One region of the Streptomyces sp. NPDC020996 genome, then DNA from elsewhere that is predicted to be linked to it. Evidence: riboswitches for the same ligand, from Rfam matches in the RefSeq annotation. Region 1 holds a riboswitch; the other holds the start of a gene.
What was found. A riboswitch is a leader RNA that binds a small molecule or an ion and turns the genes downstream of it on or off. The one in region 1 is predicted to bind cyclic di-AMP.
Positions count from the first base shown of each region.

Region 2: linked by a shared signal. The riboswitch ahead of AB0G63_RS37690 (transglycosylase SLT domain-containing protein) and the one ahead of AB0G63_RS18660 (NlpC/P60 family protein) in region 1 are both predicted to bind cyclic di-AMP.

Region 1 covers NZ_JBFADM010000024.1:80,400-87,497, forward strand. Annotated here, with positions in the region: gene AB0G63_RS18650 (M23 family metallopeptidase) at 1-546, shown strand, start outside; gene pcrA (DNA helicase PcrA) at 679-3,159, opposite strand; cyclic di-AMP (ydaO/yuaA leader) riboswitch at 3,409-3,579, shown strand; gene AB0G63_RS18660 (NlpC/P60 family protein) at 3,587-4,744, shown strand; gene AB0G63_RS18665 (hypothetical protein) at 4,766-5,119, opposite strand; gene AB0G63_RS18670 (DUF397 domain-containing protein) at 5,215-5,463, opposite strand; gene AB0G63_RS18675 (helix-turn-helix transcriptional regulator) at 5,460-6,272, opposite strand; gene AB0G63_RS18680 (ATP-binding protein) at 6,403-6,846, shown strand; gene AB0G63_RS18685 (protein kinase) at 6,921-7,098, shown strand, end outside.
Region 2 covers NZ_JBFADM010000106.1:7,920-15,017, forward strand. Annotated here, with positions in the region: gene AB0G63_RS37680 (DUF2092 domain-containing protein) at 1-1,150, opposite strand, end outside; gene AB0G63_RS37685 (polyprenyl synthetase family protein) at 1,472-2,482, opposite strand; cyclic di-AMP (ydaO/yuaA leader) riboswitch at 3,275-3,448, shown strand; gene AB0G63_RS37690 (transglycosylase SLT domain-containing protein) at 3,450-3,932, shown strand; gene AB0G63_RS37695 (HAD family hydrolase) at 3,942-4,754, opposite strand; gene fahA (fumarylacetoacetase) at 5,132-6,352, shown strand; gene AB0G63_RS37705 (M56 family metallopeptidase) at 6,747-7,098, shown strand, end outside.

The DNA of each region.
Region 1 (7,098 bases):
GACACCCAGCTCAAGATCCTCTCCGCCGGCGCCGACGACTTCGCCGACCGGGCCAGCCGCACGCAGGAACGTATCGACCTCAAGGCGCAGCAGGAGGCCGAGAAGAAGAAGGCGGCCGCCGAGGCCGCCCTCAAGGAGCGGCTGCGTCCCAAGTACGCCCTGCCGGTCGCGCAGCACGGCCTCAGCGCCTACTTCGGCCAGGCCGGCATCAACTGGATGTCCGTGCACACCGGCATCGACTTCCCGGTCTCGTACGGCACGACGGTGATGGCCGCCACCGACGGCACCGTCCGCACACAGTGGAACAGCGCCTACGGCAACATGTTGATCGTAACGGCGAAGGACGGCACGGAGACGTGGTACTGCCACCTCTCCAGCTACCGCGTCGCCTCCGGTACGACGGTCAAGGCGGGCGACCCGATCGCGTACTCCGGGAACTCGGGCAACTCGACCGGCCCGCACCTGCACTTCGAGGTGCGGCCGGGCGGAGGGTCGGCCATAGACCCGCTCGCCTGGCTGCGCAGCCACGGGCTCGACCCGAACTGATACCCCGCAACCACCCGCCCCCGTGAGCCCCCGCCTTCCCGACGGGGGCTTTCCGGCTTCCGGCCCCGGCCGTCAACCGTCGGCCGTCAACCGTCGGCCACCGGCCACCGGCCACCGGCCACCGGCCACCGGCTAGAGCTTCTCCACCGGTGCGTACCGCAGCAGCAGCCGCTTCGGCTTGGTGTCGCCGAAGTCGATCGTCGCCTCGGCGTTCGCGCCCGTGCCCTTGACGCCCACGACCGTGCCGAGTCCGAACTGGTCGTGCGTCACCCGGTCCCCGACGGCCAGCGAGACCACCGGCTTCTCCGACGTCCGGCGGGTGGCGAAACCGGACGCGCCCGACGCCGAGGAACGCGAGCGGGAGGACGACAGGGAGGCCGCCACCCCGGACGCCGGACCGGAGGACACCGGAGACATGGCGCCCGTGCGCTTCCAGTCGACGTGGTGCGGCGGGATCTCCTCCAGGAAGCGGGAGGGCGGGTTGTACGACGGCTGCCCCCAGGCGCTGCGCATCGACGAGCGCGTCAGATAGAGCCGTTCACGCGCGCGCGTGATGCCGACGTACGCCAGGCGCCGCTCTTCCTCCAGTTCCTTGGTCTGGCCGAGGGCGCGCATGTGCGGGAAGACGCCGTCCTCCATGCCGGTGAGGAAGACCACCGGGAACTCCAGGCCCTTGGCGGTGTGCAGGGTCATCAGGGTGATGACGCCGTCGCCGTCCTCCTCGTCGGGGATCTGGTCGGAGTCGGCGACCAGGGCGACCTGTTCGAGGAAGTCGGCCAGGGTGCCGGCCTCGCCCTCGCCGCGCTCCTGCTCGAACTCCAGCGCCACTGCCGCGAGTTCCTGGAGGTTCTCGATGCGGGTCTCGTCCTGCGGGTCGGTGGAGGCCTGCAACTCGGCGAGGTAGCCGGTGCGTTCGAGCACGGCCTCCAGGACGGTCGCCGGGCCCGCGCCGGACTCGACGATCGTGCGGAGGTCCTCCATCAGCGTGTTGAACCGTTTGACGGCGTTGGTGGAGCGCGCCGCCATGCCGTACGCCTCGTCGACGCGCCGCAGCGCCTGCGGGAAGCTGATCTTCTCGCGCTGGGAGAGGGCGTCGATCATGGCCTCGGCGCGGTCGCCGATGCCCCGTTTGGGCACGTTGAGGATGCGGCGCAGCGGGACCGTGTCCTCCGGGTTGGCCAGCACCCGCAGGTAGGCCAGGACGTCCCGGACCTCCTTGCGCTCGTAGAAGCGGACGCCGCCGACGACCTTGTAGGGCAGGCCGACGCGGATGAAGACCTCTTCGAAGACACGGGACTGCGCGTTGGTGCGGTAGAAGACGGCGACGTCACCGGCCTTGGCCTCGCCCGCGTCCGTGAGGCGGTCTATCTCGTCGGCGACGAACTGCGCCTCGTCGTGCTCGGTGTCCGCTACGTAGCCGGTGATGCGCGCGCCCGTGCCCGCGTTGGTCCACAGGTTCTTCGGGCGGCGGGACTCGTTGCGCTCGATGACGGCGTTGGCCGCGCTGAGGATCGTCTGGGTGGAGCGGTAGTTCTGCTCCAGCAGGATCGTCGTCGCGTCCGGGTAGTCCTCCTCGAACTGGAGGATGTTGCGAATGGTCGCGCCGCGGAAGGCGTAGATCGACTGGTCGGCGTCGCCGACGACGCACAGCTCGGCGGGCGGGAGGTCGTACTCGTTCGGCGGGACGTCCTCGTCATGAGCGCCGGTTCCGACGAGCTCGCGCACGAGCGCGTACTGGGCGTGGTTGGTGTCCTGGTACTCGTCGACCAGGACGTGCCGGAAGCGGCGGCGGTAGTGCTCGGCGACGTCCGGGAACGCGCGCAGCAGGTTGACCGTCGTCATGATCAGGTCGTCGAAGTCGAGGGCGTTCGCCTCGCGCAGCCGCGACTGGTACAGGGCGTAGGCCTGGGCGAGGGTCTTCTCGAAGCCGTCGGTGGCCTGGGCGGCGAAGTCCTCCTCGTCGATCAGCTCGTTCTTCAGGTTGCTGATCTTGGCGCTGAAGGACTTGGGCGGGTAGCGCTTGGGGTCGAGGTCCAGGTCACGGCAGACGAGGGCCATCAGGCGCTTGGAGTCGGCGGCGTCGTAGATCGAGAACGACGAAGTGAACCCGAGCTTCTTGCTCTCCCGGCGCAGGATGCGCACGCACGCGCTGTGGAACGTCATCACCCACATCGCGTTCGCGCGGGGGCCGACGAGCTGCTCGACGCGCTCCTTCATCTCGCCCGCGGCCTTGTTGGTGAAGGTGATCGCGAGGATCTGGCCCGGGTGGACGTCCCGCTCGGCGAGCAGGTAGGCGATGCGGTGGGTGAGCACCCGGGTCTTGCCGGAGCCGGCGCCGGCCACGATGAGCAGGGGGGTGCCGTGGTGCACGACGGCGGCGCGCTGGTTGTCGTTCAGCCCCTCCAGAAGCGCGGCCGCGTCGACCGGGGGCCGCGGGGCACCGTCGCGGTAGTACGCGTCCCGGTCCGGCGGCACGTCGAACTTCCCGCCGAACAGATCGTCCGGAACGGGTTCCGGCACATGATCGTCCTCGGGCGGCGGCGGAGGTTCCTCCTCGTGCCCGCGGGGGGCCTGGAGGTCCGCCAGGAAGCTGTCGTCAAAGAGGCTGCTCATCGCTCTCCGAGTCTAGGGCGCCCCACCGACAGCCCGCCGCCGCCCTGAGAACATCGCCGGATCCGACGACACCGCCCCCGGGGCACGCTCCGTACCGATCCGTCACTTTCGGTGACCGTCACCGCGGGTCCTGCGGAAGGTCACGAAAATGTATCGGGCATATCGAACATCAACCTTCACAGGAGCCACGCGAGTTGGCTACGGTGCCGGGCAGGCCGAACGACCCCCACCGGCGAACGTCGCCGGGCCGTGCGGCCTCCGCCGAGTCCGGCGCGCCGCCGCGCTTCCGGAGCCGGGGACCCAACCGACCTTGGGGTGAATCGGCCCCCTCCCCCCGGGGAGAAGGCCGTAGGGCAACCCTTCCGAACCATCCCGCCCGAACCCGACAGCTAACTCGGTAGGCGGAAGATGGAAGGAGTCGCCACCCTTGGCGTCGCACCGCAAGTCACGCCCCGCGGGTACACGCGTGGCCGGCATCCGCACCCCCGCCCTCGCCACCGCCGCCCTCACTTCCGTGGCCCTGCTGTCCCAGTCGGCCAACGCCGCCCCCGCCGCCGACGGGAAGCCGAGCCTTGAGGAGGTCGAGAAGAAGGTCGACGACCTGTACCGCCAGGCCGAGTCGGCGACCGAGAAGTACAACGCGGCGAAGGAGAAGACGTCGAAGCAGCGCAAGCGCGTCGACACCCTCCTCGACGACGTCGCCAAGCGCACCCAGAAGCTGAACGAGGCGCGGGAGGAACTCGGTTCCTTCGCCGCGGCCCAGTACCGCACCGGCGCCGCCGCACCCGACACCGCGACCTTCCTGCTCGCGGACTCGCCGCAGGACTACTTCGACCAGACCCAGCTGATGAGCCGGCTCACCGGCCGGCAGAAGCAGGCCGTCGACGACTACGTCACCGAGCAGTCCGCGACGATGAAGAAGCGCCAGGAGGCGACCAAGAGCCTCGAGACGCTCACCGAGTCGCAGGGCGATCTCCAGGCGGCCAAGTCCACCGTCCAGAAGAAGCTCTCCGACGCGCGTCAGCTCCTGTCGAAGCTGACCGCCGAGGAGAAGGCGCGGCTCGCGGCGATCGAGAAGAAGAAGCAGGAGGAGGCCGCGCGCCAGGCGGCCGAGCTGGCCGCACAGCAGGCGGCGCAGCAGAAGGCGCAGGAGCAGAGCGGCAGCACGTCGTCGGGCTCGACCTCGACTTCGACCTCGGGAAGCTCGACCACCGACTCGTCCTACGCCACCAAGGCCGAGAAGGCGATCGCCTTCGCCCGCGCGCAGATCGGCAAGCCGTACGTCTGGGGCGCCACCGGCCCCGGCTCCTACGACTGCTCCGGCCTCACCCAGGCCGCCTGGAAGGCCGCCGGCGTGGCCCTCCCCCGCACCACCTACGACCAGGTGAACGCGGGCACCACCGTCTCACTCGCCGACGCACAGCCCGGCGACCTGATCTTCTTCTACGACGACATCAGCCACGTCGGCCTCTACATCGGCAACGGCATGATGATCCACGCCCCGAAGCCGGGCGCGTACGTCCGCGAGGAGTCGGTCTACTACGGCGGCGCGTCGATCATCCACAGCGTGGTCCGGCCGGCCTGAGACAGGACAGGACAGGACGGGTCAGGTCCAGAGCACCGCGATGAAGATGTTGGTCATGGTGAGCCCGCCCACCAGGCCGAACAGGCCCTTGTCCACCTTCTCGTCGTCCCGCTTGACGTAGACCAGAGCGAGGATGACGACCAGGACGGCGAGCTTCACGCCGATCTTTATGTTGTTGACCTCGTGGCCCTGGGCCTGATGAATGCCGACCAGGGCCACGCCGGTGATCAGCATGGTCAGCGCACCGTGCAGCATCGAGGGCACGAAGCGTGCGGTGCCCTGGCCCATCGCCTTCATCTGGGTGAGGAAGCCGCCGAGCAGCGCGGCGATGCCGATGATGTGCAGGCCGACGAAGAAATGGATGAGTACGTCCATGAGGCCGGAGCTTAGACAGCGACCCAGACGCCACCGGACACCGGCCCTCCTCCGCACACTCCGTCACCGCACGAACACGGCGAGGTGCTCGAAGCTCAGGCGCCGGTCTGGGCGTACCCGACGAACGCGGCCCAGGCGGCCCCGGCGACGGCCAAACGGGGACTCCGGGAGCCGAGCTTCGAGTCCCGGACGTGGACGGTGTGGGGGCAGGGGGCTATCTGGACGCAGGCGCCGCCCTGACTGTCACTGTGGCTGGACTTGCGCCAGTCGGGAGCGACTTCGAGGCAGGCTCCCCCCTCGGTGCCGCTATAGCTGGACTTGAACCATCGCAGGTTCTGCGTCATCGCCCCTCCGCTACCTCGCTGATGAATCTCACGGACTCCGAAAGACTCAGCGCCTGACGCAAGATCATCGCATGACGCTGCGCAGCGATACTGACACGGTCCGGGTCCGAGTAGAGCACGCCTGCTGTCTGTCCCTCTTCGTACCCAAGATGCTCGTGCTCTGACGTTTCCAGCAAGACCAGGGGTCCGTTGAGGCCCGGATGCGCACCAGCAATAGGCAGCACTTGCACGGTGATGTTCCGCTGCCGGGATGCTGCCAACAGATGGCGCAGTTGACACAAGTGAGTTTCGGTTCCTCCGACCTCGTTACGCAGCGCCGATTCACCGATCACGAAGCTGAACGATCTCGTCTGCTGGGCGAGGACGTCCTGCCGCTTCAGCCGAGCCATCACGCGTTCCTCGACCGTTTCATCATCCAGCGGGGGCCAGTGCGCCTTGAGCAGCGAGCGGGCGGTCTCTTCCGTCTGCAGCAGGCCCGGAACGAGCAGCGGTTCGTACCAACTCAAGGAGATCGCCTCGGACTCGTACCGGATGAAGTCCTGCGAGAACGTCGGGAACGGCTCCGGCTTCAGGTACTCCTGAGCCGCAACCAGCTTCCCACCCGCGCCACACACCTGGTCGGCGATCTGCAAGAACCGCAGCGTGGGCCGACGGCGGCCGTTCTCCATCGACTTGACGTACTCGTAGTCGTAACCGGCCTCCTTGGCCAGCGCCTCGCGGCCGACGCCGGCTTCCGCGCGCCACAACTTGATCTGGCTGCCGCAGTAACGCCATGCGATCGGCGGCTGGGAGTTCACCTGGGTCGTCACGCACACCTCCACCGGTCCACGACGGGTACGACCACGCACCGTACCCGCGCCGTTACTCGCGAGGCTACGCACGGAACGGGACCGTGATCTGGCCAAACCTCGGAACTTCCACGCAAGGGGTGAACAGCGCATGCAGACCCCGTGGCCCCCACTCCCCACGACGACCGCCCCGAAGGACATCGAGTGGCGCCTGCCGCGTCACGCGCGCAGCGTGGGCAGGGCACGTGCGCTGTTCCGCGAGCAGGCGGCCTCCTGGGGGCTGCCACAGGACGTGACCGACACGGCGGAACTCCTCCTGAGCGAGCTGATGACGAACGCCTACCGCCACGCGAGGGTCCCGGCCGGCCGCGAAATCCGGGCCCGCTGCCTGGTCACGGAGGACCGGGTCCGCGTCACGGTGACCGACGCGAACGACGCCCTCCCCGAGCCGGGCCTGGCATCGCTGGACGACGAGTCGGGCCGGGGGCTCGCGCTGGTGGCGGCACTGGCGGACGACTGGGGTGCCGAGAGGCGGGAGTGCGGCATCGGCAAGGAAGTGTGGTGCGAACTCCTGACGGAGACCACACAAGGCTGAGGGTCATGCTGCTGCCCGGCAGGCGTGTGGCAGGGTCGTCCCGCAGGCCGGTGTCGGCGGCTCATGGAGGAAGCGTGGAGCGAAGGATCTTGGCGCAGCGCTACGAGCTGGTGGAGCAGCTCGGGCGAGGCGGCATGGGGACTGTGTACCGGGCGGTCGACCGTCGGCTGCGCCGGGAGGTCGCCGTGAAGACCCTCTCCGCGGAGCTGGCGCGGCAGCCCCAGTTCCTCGCCCGGTTCCGACGAGAGGCGC
Region 2 (7,098 bases), on a different contig from region 1:
AGACCGTGCCCGAGCCGAAGCTGCCGGACACCTTGTCGCCGAGCGAGTCGAGGAAGCCGCCGAAGGCGCCGTCGGCGCCGGAGCCGGAGCCGGAGCCGGACGGGACGCCCTGGCCGCCGTTGTCGAAGACGGCGACGGAGTTCCAGCCCTCGCCGATGACGTTCAGCCCGTCGGAGCCCTGCCCGAAGCCCTGCCCGAGGCCCTCGGTGCCCCCGTCGCCCTTCCGGGCGTGCCCGGTCGTACCGCCCGTACCGCCCGCACCGCCCGCACCGCCCTCGGTGATCTTCGCGCCCTTGGGAGGCGTGAAGTCGAAGGTGGACGCCGCCGGCGCGGCGAAGCTGACCTGGGTGAAGCCGGCGTCGACCACCGCGGCGCCGCCGCTCGCGGGCGTCAGCGTGAACTTCAGCGGCATCCCGGTCTTCGCGTCCACGGCGACGGTGATCTGGCCGACGGTCGAGCCGGACTGCTTCGGCTTGACGACCAGGCGGTAGGCGTCCCGGCCGGCGACCTGCGCGGTGCCCTCGACGGTCACCGAGGTCGTGTCGTCGACGGCCTTCAGGGCGTCCTCGGTGAGGTCCTTCGGCGTGGCGGGCAGGTCCTCCCGCCGCTGCTCGCGCGCCGCGCCACCGGAGTCGGTCGCGTGGTAGACCTCGTTCGACTTGCTGTCGTAGCCCCACACGTCCTTGCCGTTGCGGAAGAGGCTGTACTCGGCCGCGTCCTCCAGCAGGGACAGCTTCTGCTTCTCGGGGCCGTCGGCCGCCACGCGCAGGGTGTGGGTGCCGGAGGCCAGCTCGGGGAGCTTGGTGGACGGGTCCGCGGAGGAGCCGTCGCCGCCGGACCCGGAGGCGCCGGAGGCCAGCGAGCTCTCCAGCCCGCCGAAGTCGGGCAGTCCCAGGTCCGTGCTGATCTTCACCGTGCCGGACAGCTGTTGCACGTCCGACTTCGCGATCTTCTCGATGAGCTGCTGCGCGCTGATCTTCGGCAGGTCGGGGTCCCCGGAGTCGGCGAGCGCGGGGACCAGCCCGATGGTCGCCGCCGCCACCCCCACGACCGCGACCGGGACGACGTACCGCGCGGCCTTGCGCCGTCCCGCGCGCAGGTCGTCGGACTCCCCGGCGATCGTGCTGTCGTCGGATCCGTACGGTGCCATGTGTGCCTTACCTCCGTCGTCGGCGGCGGCTGCTCCACTCACGATTCACCCCGAGCCGCCATTCTCACCCGAATCGGTGAGGATTGGTGTTTTCCGTGGTCTCCATCTGACCAAATCGCCCGTCAGGAAGCGTCAGACCGCGGAGCCAACTCCGTGTACGCCTGGGGTATGACACGAGAGGGCGGCGCGTCCGCCTACCCGTAGGGGTGCGGCGCGGCGGCGTGACGTACGCCACTCAGTGAGCGGCTCCGACTCGGAGACGAGTCAGGACAAGTCGCACCGCACCGCATCGAACCAGACAGAACCTGGCCGCCGGGAGTGTCACCCGGCGCGGTGCACCACCGCGTCGCACAGCTGCACCAGCGCCGCCTTCGCGTCGCATTCCGGGAGCGGGGCGAGGGCCGCCCTGGCGTCCTCCGCGTACCGCACCGTGTCGCGCCGCGCCTGCTCCAGCGCGGGATGCGCCCGCAGCTCCGCCAGCGCCCGGGCGTGCCGCGCGTCGTCGCTCAGGTCGGAGTCCAGCAGCTCGCACAGGGCGATGTCCTCGGCGAGCCCCAGCCGGGCCGCCCGCTCCCGCAGCCGCAGCACCGGCAGCGTCGGGACGCCCTCCCGCAGGTCCGTGCCCGGGGTCTTCCCGGACTCGTGCGAGTCGGAGGCGATGTCCAGCACGTCGTCGGCCAGCTGGAAGGCGACGCCGAGCCGCTCCCCGTACTGGGTGAGCACGTCGACGACCGTCTCGTCGGCGCCGGACATCATCGCGCCGAACCGACAGGACACGGCCACCAGCGACCCCGTCTTGCCGCCCAGGACGTCGAGGTAGTGCTCGACGGGGTCCCGGCCGTCCTGCGGGCCAGCGGTCTCCAGGATCTGCCCGGTGACCAGCCGCTCGAACGCCTCGGCCTGCACCCGGACCGCCTCGGGCCCCAGGTCGGCCAGGATGTGCGAGGCGCGGGCGAACAGGAAGTCGCCGGTGAGGACCGCCACCGAGTTGCCCCAGCGGGTGTTCGCACTGTCCACGCCGCGCCGCACCGCCGCCTCGTCCATGACGTCGTCGTGGTACAGGGTCGCGAGGTGGGTCAGCTCCACGACCACGGCCGACGGCACGATCCCCGGCGCGTACGGGTCACCGAACCGGGCGGCGAGCATCACGAGGAGCGGACGGAACCGCTTCCCGCCCGCCCGCACCAGGTGCTGGGCGGCTTCCGTGATGAAGGGGACCTCGCTCTTGGTGGCTTCGAGCAGTCCCTCCTCGACAGCCGCCAATCCGGCCTGGACATCGGCTTCCAGAGCCTGGTCCCGCACGCTCAGCCCGAATGGCCCGACGACGGTCACGAGGGGTCTCCTGTCTGCTGGTGTCTGCTGGCGATTACACGGTTTGTCGATAGGTCGCTGCCCCCACTCAAGTCAGCGTATCCGGTCGGCTTTCGATCACCCATGCCGCCCACCCGTCCAGCACGGGCGGTATCGGATCACGGCTGCCATGTTTTCGATCACCAGATACGAACGGACATTTATAGACATACCCGATCGGCCGACAAGGGAAGCGAGCCGGAGCCCTGGGGCCGAGCAGCGCCCGCACCGAGGCCCCTTGACGTGGGCACGCAAGGCGACCCCTGCGGCGCGGGATGGCACAGCCCGGCCCGCGGGAGGGCACCGCCCGGCCGGCGGCCACTCACCGACCGCCGGCCGAGCCACCACGCACCCGCCCATGCCCGCCGGGTCGCCCACAGGCCCTCCACACCGAGCCGCCCACAGGCCGCCCACAGGCCGCTCACCGACCCTCCACCGAACCCATCACCAGGCGGCAGTCCGCCCACATGACACCACCCCGACCCACGAGCGGCCCATTGCAACCGAGTTGGCCTCATTGACCGTTTTGCCGCACTTGTGAAAGCCCGTGAGTTGGCTCACGCCCGCCCCCGTACCGCCGCCCGCGCGCCACACCCTCACATCCCTTTCACCGCCGCCCATTTGACCCTTGGCTGCCGCAAAGGATCAAGCACCCCATAAGCCCCACATCAAGGTCAAAAAGCCCGGCATACGAAACCGCCACTTGTTCCGGACATGTGCTCTCGCATACGTTCCCGGCCTGTCGGGCGGACGCCGAATCCTGCCGCCGCCCGGGAACAGCCATCGACGAACTCACGCACGGCAGGAGCGGGGGAACCAGGTAAGTCGCCGGACCGGGCACCGTACCGGGCCGGCTAGGGGTGAAGTCGCGTCGCCGCAGGGCGAGGCGGCCGGGCATCTCCCGCCCGAACCCGACAGCTCACCTCGCAGGCGCCGGAGAGGAACCGTCATGTCTGCAGCTGCCCGGCACCCCCGCGTCAGAAACTCCCGTCTCGTCCGCAAACTCGCCGTCGCCGGCACCGGCCTCGCCGTGCTCGCGCTGCCGCTCGTCGGCGCGACCGAGGCGTCCGCGGCCACCTCGACCACCGTCACCGCCGCCTCGCTGGGCTACCCCAACAACCTCGACGGCTGGATCCGGGCCTCCCTCAGCGTCATGGCGCAGCACGGCATCCCGGGCTCCTACAACGGCATCTACCGCAACGTCATGCGCGAGTCCTCGGGCAACCCGAACGCGATCAACAACTGGGACTCGAACGCCGCCGCCGGCACCCCCTCCAAGGGCCTGCTGCAGGTCATCGACCCGACGTTCGCCGCCTACCACGTGCCCGGCACGTCGTACGACCCCTACGACCCGATCGCGAACATCACCGCCGCCTGCAACTACGCGGCCAAGCGCTACGGCTCGATCGACAACGTCTACGGCGCCTACTAGGCGCGGCTATCAGGCCCCGGAGAACAGCCGCTCGAGGACGACGGCGATGCCGTCGTCCTCGTTCGACAGGGTGATCTCGTCGGCGACGGCGAGGAGTTCGGGGTGGGCGTTGGCCATGGCGACGCCGTGGGCGGCCCAGTCGAACATGGGGATGTCGTTGGGCATGTCCCCGAAGGCGATCGTCTCGTGCGGACCCAGGCCCAGGTGTTCGGCGGCCAGCGCGAGGCCGGTCGCCTTGGTGACCCCGCACGGCTGGAGCTCGACGGTGCCGGGTCCCGACATGGTGACCGTGGCGAGGGGACCGACCACCGCGCGCGCCGTCTCCGTCAACTCGTCGTCGCTGAGGTCGGGGTGACGCAGCAGCACCTTGCTGATCGGCGCGCTCCACAGGTCGTCGCGCCGCCCGACCCGCACGGCGGGCAGGGTGGGGTGCGGCATGAGGTAGCCGGGCTCGATGAGCGTGAGCCCGTCGACGCCGTCCTGGTCGACGGCCGCGTACACCTCTCCCACCTCGGCCTCTATCTTCCCGAGCGCGGTCTCGGCCAGTTCCCGGTCCAGGGTGACGGACCACAGCAGGCGGTCCGCCGCGGCGTCGTAGACCTGTGCGCCCTGCGCGCACACCGCGAGCCCGCCGCCGCCCAGGGCGTCCAGCAGCGGCCGTACGCGCGGCGCCGGCCGGCCCGTGACGACGAGGTGCCGGGCGCCGGCCTCCGCCGCCCGCGCGAGCGCGGCGAGGGAGCGGTCGGAGAGCGTGTCGTCGCTTCGGAGCAGGGTGCCGTCCAGGTCGGTGGCGACGAGTGCGTATGCGGTGGGTGCGGCCATGATCAGAGAATACGGACCGGGCGGCGCGCCGACTCACCGCGCCCGGACGGCGGTTGCGGAGCCCCGCCCCGCACCCGGTTCCGCACACCCGGTTCCGCACACCCGGTTCCGCACGCCCGGTTCCGCACGCCCGCTTCACCGCACCGACATCGCCGAAGGAGCCCTCGGCCGGCAGCCCGGTGAAGGACGGGCCCGGCACCGACGACACGAAGCTCGCGCCCCGTCTTGGCGGGCCGCGGCTCACCACGCGGTACCCGACACTGCCCAGGACAACTGCCCAAGGCAGGCGACTCGGCCGTAACGTGTGGCGCGGCCACATGACGGTACGCGCGGCCCCATGACGGCACGCGACACATGGTGAGAGTGAGGCAGCACCCATGCCCCCCTTCGATGTCCCCGAGGGCGACCCCTTCGGCCCGCACAACCTTCCCTACGGCGTCTTCTCGCCCGAGGGGTCCGCCGACCGGACCGTGGGCGTCCGCCTCGGCGACCACGTCCTCGACGCGGGCGCGGCGGCGGTGGCGCTCGGCTCCCCGTACGCCTCCCTGCTCGCGCGGCCCTCGCTGAACCCGCTCCTCGCCGCGGGCCGCACCGCCTGGTCGGACGTGCGGCGCGCGCTGACGGCGTGGGTGACCGTGCCCGCCCACCGGGAGACGGTCGAACGGTTCCTGCACCCGCTGTCCGCGGTGACCCTGCACCTTCCCTTCGAGGTCGCGGACTACGTCGACTTCTACGCCTCCGAGAACCACGCCCGGAACGTCGGGCAGATCTTCCGCCCCGACGCCGCCGACTCGCTGACCCCCAACTGGAAGCACCTGCCGATCGGTTACCACGGCCGGTCGGGCACGGTGGTCGTCTCCGGCACGGACGTCGTCCGCCCGTCGGGGCAGCGCAAGGCCCCGAGCGACGCCGCGCCCGTCTTCGGACCGTCCGTACGGCTGGACATCGAGGCCGAGGTCGGCTTCGTGGTGGGCGTGGAGTCGCGGATGGGCCGGCCGGTGGCGCTCGGCGACTTCCGCGACCACGTCTTCGGGCTGTGCCTGCTCAACGACTGGTCGGCGCGCGACATCCAGGCCTGGGAGTACGTCCCCCTCGGCCCGTTCCTCGGCAAGTCCTTCGCCACCTCGGTGTCGGCGTGGATCACCCCGCTGGACGCGCTGGAGGAGGCCCGGGTGGCGCCGCCCGAGCGCACGCACCCGCTGCTGCCCTACCTGGACGACTCCGGCTCCGTGGACGAGCCGGGCGGCTACGACCTGAGGATCTCCGTCGCGATCAACGGTCACGTCGTCTCCGAGCCCCCCTTCTCCACCATGTACTGGACGGCCGCGCAGCAACTGGCGCACATGACCGTCAACGGGGCCTCGCTGCGGACCGGCGACCTGTACGGCTCGGGCACGGTGAGCGGCACCGAACCGTCGCAGCGCGGGTCCCTGCTGGAGCTGACCTGGAACGGGCGCGACCCGCTCGAACTCCCCGACGGCAAGCGCACGTTCCTGGAGGACGGGGACGTGGTGACGCTGTCGGCGTGGGCGCCCGGACCGGGCGGGGTCCGCGTGGGCCTCGGCGAGGTGACGGGGAGGGTAGTGCCCCAGCAGTGATCCATCCGGCGGGACCGGGCCCACGTCACCCGGGCTGCGACGGCCCGGGCGGGCACCCCGGGGTGACGTGGCCCCGGGGCAGCTCGGAGTGCGGCCCGGAGTGACGTGGCCCGATGAGACGGCCGGGCGGCGTGACCGGACAGCCGGAACCCGGACAGCGGGACCGGACAGCCGGAACCCGGACAGCGGGACCGGACAGCCGGAACCCGGACGGCGGGACCGGCACGCGGCCGGGGCGGAACTGTGACGGTGGCGGCACGTGACGTAGTCGTCCGCTTCCGTCTCCTGACTCCCGCGTCCGCCGCCGTCATACTGGCGGCTGGCGCGTCGTCCTTCGGGTCCGTACGCCGGCATCACCGCACCCCTCCTCCGACCAGCAACCGGAGTTCGTGGCATGACCGTCTGTCTGCTCCTGCTGAGCGTCGTCGCCCTGACGGCCGCCGTGCCGGCGCCGCGTGCGCTGGTGCGGGCCGGGTGGCCCGACCGGGAGCCGGTGGTCGCGCTGTGGGTGTGGCAGTGCCTGGTGGCCACGGTCCTGCTGTGCTGCCTGACCGCCCTGCTGCTGGGCGCCGCCGCCGTCTTCGGCACCGTGCGCGCCCAGCTCTTCGCGCCCGCGCCGGCCGCGGTCACCGCCGCGTACGACCTGTCCGCCGCCCCGCCCTGGGCCGCCGCGCTGACCCTGCTGCTGGCGTGCGGCGCGGCCTGGACGACCGCGATGCTCGCCCGGGAGCTCGTCGAGGCGCGCC